DNA from 3 places in the Streptomyces sp. NPDC051776 genome. Region 1 is predicted to be linked to each of the others. Evidence: riboswitches for the same ligand, from Rfam matches in the RefSeq annotation. Region 1 holds a riboswitch; each other region holds the start of a gene.

Region 1 (2,226 bases):
GTCTTCACGGTCGCCGTCCTCGCTCTGCTCATCAATCGCGTCGTACGCCTGGGCGACCTGCGCCTCGCCTCGGCCCGCACCATCGCCGAGGCGGCGCAGCGCGCGGTCCTGCCCGACCCGGCAGAGCGGATCGGCGGCTTCCACGTCGCCGCGCGCTACGAGGCCGCGCACGCGGAGGCCAGCATCGGAGGAGACCTCTATGCCGTGCAGGACACACCGCACGGCGTGCGCCTCATGGTCGGGGACGTGCGGGGCAAGGGGCTGGGCGCCGTCGAGGCGGTGGCCATCCTCATCGGCTCGTTCCGGGAGGCGGCCGAGCAGGAGACGACGCTGGACGCGGTCGCCCGGCGGCTGGAACGGGCGCTGCACCGGGAGAGCGGGCGGCGCGAGGGGCTGGACCCGTTCGAGGGCTTCACCACGGCTGTCCTGGCCGAGGTGCGCCGGGCCGACGGCCCGGCCGACGCGGGCACCCTGCGGCTGCTCAACCGCGGGCACCCGGCCCCGCTGCTGCTCTTCGAGGACGGCAGCCTGACCGGCGCCGATCCGAAGGTGCCCGCGCTGCCGCTCGGCATGGACGATCTCGGCGTGTGGCCGGACACCGTGCAGGACTTCGTATTTCCCTGCGGTGCCACGCTGCTGCTGTTCACCGACGGTGTGACCGAGGCGCGCAACGCCCGTGGCGTCTTCTACGACCCGAGGGAGCGGCTGCGCGGCATGCACTTCCCCGATCCCGGGACCCTCCTCGACGCGCTCGTGGCCGACGTGCGCCATCACGCGGCGGGAGAGGCACCGGATGACATGGCGCTGCTGGCGGTCTCCCGGCCCTCGCACCACGGTCCGTAACCGGATTGCATCCCTCCGCATAACACCTGACGAACAGTCAGCTATGAGTGGCTGTCGCGCCAGAGGTCAACTCGCCCATTTTTCCTGGATCATGTACCGATTTGCCCCTACGGAATTCGTTAACGATCACGCGGAACGGCTTGGAAACAGGTCCCGCGGTCTATTAACGTTCGATAACGCAGCGCGGTCGTCCCAGCCGCCACAAGAGGTGGCACCGTGCGCCTACGCCGAATCCCGCACCATCAGCACCACCCGCACCAACTGCACCAAGGGAACCGGGGAACCAAACTCTTGGGGTGAATCGGGCACCTCTCCCAAAGGTGCTCGTAGGAGACCTTCCTGCTCCGAACCCGTCAGCTAACCCGGTAGGCGAGAAGGAAGGAAAGGAGAGCGCCCGCGTGGCGTCCAACAGGCCTGCTCCCCAGTCCTTGTACGAACCTTCCGACACCCGCGGTCCCAGCGGATTCGGCGAGTTCGGCGAGGAGCCCCCGGCCGCCGCCACAGGCGAGTGGAACCCGACGGCCGACTCGCTTGCCCCCGCGCGCGGCAGGCACCGCGTCATCAAGCAGCGCGGTGGCGGCATGGCCCGCAGCGGTGCCGTCCTCGGAGTCGGCATGTTCGCGGCCGTCGGCGCCGGCGGCATGGCCAGCGCCCAGGACAAGCCACCGGTCTCCATCTCCATGCCGGACCTCGGCCTCTCGGACAAGCTTCCGGACGCCAAGTCCCTGCCGGGCATCGGTTCCCTGGTGGACGACGAGGACACCCCGGCCGGAGCGAGCACCCCCCTCTCCACCGCGGGACTCACTGACACCGAGGCAGCCAACGGCACCGGCGCGGGTGAGGCGCTGCGCGCCCGCATCATGCGCCAGGCCGAGCAGCAGCAGAGCGCGGCCGAGACCGCCCAACGCGACGCGGCCGAGAAGGCCGCGGCGAAGAAAGCCGCCGAGGAGGCCGCCGAGGCCAAGGAGAGGGCCGCCGAGGCCAAGGCGGCAGCCGAGCGCAAGGCGAAGGAAGAGGCCGCGCGCAAGGCCGAGGCCGAGCGACTGGCCAAGCTGGCCAAGCAGTTCACGCTCCCCGTCTCCTCGTACACGCTGACCGCGGGTTTCGGTGACGCCGGTTCCCTGTGGGCCAACGACCACACCGGACTGGACTTCGCCGCTCCGAGCGGCACCCCCGCCAAGGCGGTGCACGGCGGCACGATCACGGAAGCCGGCTGGGCGGGCTCCTACGGCTACCGGATCATCCTCACCCTCGATGACGGCACCGAGGTCTGGTACTGCCACCTGTCCTCGATGACCAAGACGTCCGGCGAGGTGACGACGGGCGAGACGATCGGCCGCGTCGGAGCCACGGGCAACGTCACCGGGGCCCACCTCCACCTGG
Region 2 (2,226 bases), on a different contig from region 1:
CGCGGAAGCGGCCGTGGCGTACGGGCTCGCCGACCGCATCGTGGAGAACCGCAGGAAGGCGCCCGGCCTCCTGTCCGGCGGGAGGTGAACGGCGTGCTGCCGCCCGAACTGCCACCCCTGCCGGCCCTCACGCACGCCGAGAGCGATCTGGTGGACCGTTTCCTGGAGGTGCTCGACCTCGTGGGCCGCATCAACCCGGCCCGCTCCTCCGACACGTACGGCGGGCTGCGCGCCGCCCAGGCCCTGGTGGGCAGAGCGGCCGCGCTGCGGGACGCCCTGACCCTGATGCATGAGCGGGGGGAGAGTTCGATCCACGCGACGACGCTGGCGCGCGCACTGCGGGTGCTTGACGGCGAGCGGCGGGCGGCCCGGGTCACCCTCCCTCCGGCAGGGGAGAGTTGACGACCCGTCGCCCGGACCGGGGGGCTCGGTACGGCCGAACGTGTTCGCCCGATCGACGGACCGTCAGGTCCCGCATGACATTGATCGACTTGCGATCGGACCACGGGGTGAGACGCGCCCCACACCGCTCTCCCGCTGGTACGGAGCCTGCCGATGTGTCGGATACGGCGACGAGGAAACCCTTCCGACGGCTAAATGCGTCAAATGTGACTAAGGCAACAAGAGGTCGTTTCGATCGGAAATCTGCCGGTTGTTGCGTGACGATCCGTTAGACGACAAGCCCCTGCCACGGCGGTGGGGCGGTCCGCGCGGACGCCGAATCCTGCCGCCGCACGGACGTCCGGTCGACACCAGTGGATCGGCAGGAGTGGAGGACCCGAGCAGTCCGGGGCGCCGGGAGACCGGCCGCTCCTTGGGGTGAAGCCGCTTCGGCGGCCGGGCATTCTTCGCCTGCCCGAACCCGACAGGTCACCCTTCACAGGCGGCTGACGAAGGGGTGCGCATGACCGCGCATGCACAAGTCCCGTCCCTCCTCGGCCGGGCCGGCGCCGCATCGGCGCTCACCCTGGCAGCCGTCGGCGGCGCGCTTCTCACGCCGGGGTCCGCCACGAAGGCGTACGCAGTGCCGCCGCCCGGCCCGGACTCGTCCCAGATCCAGAGCGGAATGCTCGGGGCGCAAGCGTCCGGATTCGATCAGCGGATGCCCGACGGCGATCAGTTCGAGTTCATGGAGGACGAGCCGTCCTTCAGCGGACCTGCCGCCGGTAGACCACCGGAATCCCTGCCGGGTACGCCCGGCATCGGACTGGAGGGTGCACGCCCCTCCGCGGAACCGGGCCGGCCGAGCGCGCCGCAGACTCAGTACCACCCGCCCGAGAAGGAAGCGGCGAAGCCGGACCGCCCCGCGAAGCACGCGAAGCCGGACCGGCCCGCGAGGGACGGGAAGCCGGCCGCTGACCGCCCCAAGGCTCCCAAGGCCGAGAAGCCCGCCAAGCCGGGCCACGCGCAGCACCTCGGGTCCCGGGCCCTCCGGATCGCCAACTCCAAGCGCGGCGCTCCCTACCGCTACGGTGCCTCGGGCCCGGAGAGCTTCGACTGTTCGGGCCTGACCGTCTACGCGTACAAATCCGTGGGCAAGCAGCTGCCCCGGACCGCCTCGGCCCAGTACAACTCGACCCGCCGCGTTGCGGCAGCCGGCCGGCGCCCCGGCGATCTCGTCTTCTTCGGTGCCGGTCGCGGCGTCTACCACGTGGGCATCTACGCGGGCGACGGGAAGGTCGTGCACTCCCCCAAGGCCGGTTCGGTGGTGAGGGTCGATCCGATCTGGTCGAACGACGTCGCCTACGGCCGGGTGGACTGAGACTCCCTCACACGAGCCCGGCGGACGGAACGTTCGGCGGGAGCCCGGTCATCGGGCGGCTGCCCGGGCACGCGGCCCTGTACGTGCCCGGGCCGCGGCCCGGGCGGGCGCTTGCGGACCGGTCGCACACGGGCACCGTTCGGCACGGGCCGCTGTCACCGCCGGAGCCGGGCGGATCACGGAGCCGAGGACGCCCCGGAGCCGGGGACGCCCCGAGCCGGGCGGATCACGGAGCCGGGCGGATCACGGGCCGAAGAGGCTCGGAGCCAGCGCACCCAGGAGCCGGTCGCGCACGGCGTCGATCACACGCACAGGCACGTACGGCCGTCGGTCACGGAGCCGGGACCGGCCAGGGGAGGGCGATCCAGACGGTCTTGCCGCCCTCAGCCGTCGGCGTGACCGAGAGCTTGCCACCGGACTCGGCCGTGAGGCTTCGGATGATCACCATCCCCCGGCCGTTGTCC
Region 3 (2,226 bases), on a different contig from region 1:
GGACCGGCAACACCGCCGCGCCTCGGCCCGCCTCCCCGGCGACCGCCGACGACACCGGCCGGGTCGTCATCGTGGACCGCCCCGGCGCGGTGCAGACCCAGCTCCTGATCGGCCGCATCGGATCCGACCGGCACGACCGTGTGTGGCCCGCGCAGGTCATCGGTGTCTACTGCCTCGGCGGTACGCTCACCTCCCGGCTCGACCGGGTGCTGCGCGAGGAAAAGGGTTACACCTACGGCGTGCGGGCGTTCGGCCAGGTGCTGCGCTCGGCGCCCGACGGCACGGGCACCTCGCTGCTGGCCATCAGCGGCTCGGTGGACACCGCCTCGACCGGCCCGGCGCTGGAGGACACCTGGAAGGTGCTGCGCACTCTCGCCGCGGAGGGCCTGACGGACGCGGAGCGGGACACCGCCGTGCAGAACCTCGTCGGTGTCGCCCCGCTCAAGTACGAGACGGCGGCGGCTGTCGCCGGCACCTTCGCCGATCAGGTCGAGCAGCACCTCCCGGACGACTACCAGGCGCAGTTGTACGCCCAGCTCGCCGACACCGGTACGGTCGAGGCGACCGCGGCGGCCGTCAGCGCCTTCCCGTCGGACCGCCTGGTGACGATCCTCGTCGGTGACGCCTCCGCCATCGAGGAGCCCGTGCGGGCCCTGGGCATCGGCGAGGTGAAGGTGGTCAGCGGCTGACATCGCGACGCCGGAGGAGACGGCTGACGTGCCGTCAGGCCCTACGGCGTCCCCCGACGTACGGCACCGGTACCCCGGAGTCCATTGTGACTCCGGGGTACTGCTGTATGTCCGGTTTGTTATTGAGTCTGCCGTTTCCTTTGTGGTGTCGGCTACAAAGACCCTGATTTCTTTGGCGATTGACAGTTGTCCCGTTTAGCGTCGGTCCGGCTGTCCGGCCGGTACACGTGCCGCACCCGCGGCTCCGGGCAGTCATCGCCGAGTCCCCGTACGGCGCGAGCCAGGGGAGCCGGGGACCCACCCTGCCCGCCGCGCGCCGCACCGGCGCGGGAGGGCGCACGCAGTCCCCTGGGGTGAATCGGGCGCCTCCCGTTGAGGGGCCCGTAGGAGACCTTCCTGCTCCGAACCCGTCAGCTAACCCGGTAGGCGAGAAGGAAGGAAAGGAGCACCGCCGCCGCATGGCGTCGTTCACCCGAGTTACCGGGAAGCACCGTCACCGCCGCCCCAGTCGCCTCGCCCGTTCCGGCGCGAACCTTGCGGGCATCGCCACCCTCGCCACCACCGGGATCGTGACCTCGCTGGCCGCCGGCCCCGCGTCCGCCGCGTCGCCCGGCAAGGTGCCCGAGGCCGAACAGACCGGTCTGCGCCAGGCAATCGTCATCGACGACTCCCTCGCCCGCACCGTCGACGCCCAGGCCGAGGCGCAGCAGGCCGCGGCCGATGTCGCCGCGGCCCGTGCCAAGGCCGAGGCCGCCGCGAAGAAGCGGGCGGCCGAGGTGAAGGCCGCGAAGAAGCGCGCGGCGCGCGAGGCCGAGCGCAAGCGTCTCAACGCGTTCGTCCCGCCCGTCGAGAACAGCTACATCTCCACCTCGTACGGAGCCTCGGGCGGCGCCTGGTCCTCCGGCAGCCACACCGGCGTCGACTTCCACGCCTCGTCGGGGACGACCGTGCGCTCGGTGGGCGCGGGCACCGTCGTCGAGGCCGGCTGGGGCGGCAGCTACGGCAACAACGTCGTGATCAAGATGAAGGACGGCACGTACACGCAGTACGGCCACCTCTCCGCGATCCACGTCTCCGTCGGCGACAGCGTCGCCCCGGGCGCGAAGATCGGCCTCTCGGGCAGCACCGGGAACACCACCGGCCCGCACCTGCACTTCGAGGCCCGTACATCCCCCGACTACGGCTCCGACATCGATCCGGTGGCCTATCTCCGCTCGCACGGAGTGAGTCTGTGAGCCGCTGACGGGTTTCCCTCCTGCCGCGCCCGCAGGCGGCAGGAGGGAAGGGGCCGTCCGAAGGCCAAAAGATATCCATGTCCGGGCCCGCCCGATAGAAATTCCTCCACCGTGGCATACAGTTCTTGAATGAACGCGGTCGAACGTGTTTCCCGGGAATTGCAGCGGAGGTCCGGCCATGCGGGATCGGGTGTGAACGGCGGGGGTCCGGAGGCCGGTCGCATTCCGGCGCGCGCGGTGTGCCAGGCGATCCGTGACGACATCGTCTCCGGTGTCCATCCCCCCGGCAGCAGGCTGACCGA

The links. A riboswitch is a leader RNA that binds a small molecule or an ion and turns the genes downstream of it on or off. The one in region 1 is predicted to bind cyclic di-AMP.
Region 2: it holds a riboswitch for cyclic di-AMP, as region 1 does, so the genes downstream of both, AB0M26_RS17590 (NlpC/P60 family protein) here and AB0M26_RS25300 (M23 family metallopeptidase) in region 1, are expected to answer to the same signal.
Region 3: it holds a riboswitch for cyclic di-AMP, as region 1 does, so the genes downstream of both, AB0M26_RS09785 (M23 family metallopeptidase) here and AB0M26_RS25300 (M23 family metallopeptidase) in region 1, are expected to answer to the same signal.

What each region holds. Positions count from the first base shown of each region.
Region 1 covers NZ_JBFAYQ010000041.1:19,649-21,874, reverse strand. Annotated here, with positions in the region: gene AB0M26_RS25305 (PP2C family protein-serine/threonine phosphatase) at 1-843, shown strand, start outside; cyclic di-AMP (ydaO/yuaA leader) riboswitch at 1,059-1,230, shown strand; gene AB0M26_RS25300 (M23 family metallopeptidase) at 1,242-2,226, shown strand, end outside.
Region 2 covers NZ_JBFAYQ010000020.1:84,783-87,008, forward strand. Annotated here, with positions in the region: gene AB0M26_RS17580 (ATP-dependent Clp protease proteolytic subunit) at 1-88, shown strand, start outside; gene AB0M26_RS17585 (hypothetical protein) at 94-402, shown strand; cyclic di-AMP (ydaO/yuaA leader) riboswitch at 706-902, shown strand; partial or broken gene AB0M26_RS17590 (NlpC/P60 family protein) at 905-1,024, shown strand; partial or broken gene AB0M26_RS17595 (NlpC/P60 family protein) at 1,421-1,762, shown strand; gene AB0M26_RS17600 (ATP-binding protein) at 2,094-2,226, opposite strand, start outside.
Region 3 covers NZ_JBFAYQ010000009.1:42-2,267, forward strand. Annotated here, with positions in the region: partial or broken gene AB0M26_RS09780 (insulinase family protein) at 1-689, shown strand, start outside; cyclic di-AMP (ydaO/yuaA leader) riboswitch at 936-1,132, shown strand; gene AB0M26_RS09785 (M23 family metallopeptidase) at 1,148-1,924, shown strand; gene AB0M26_RS09790 (GntR family transcriptional regulator) at 2,054-2,226, shown strand, end outside.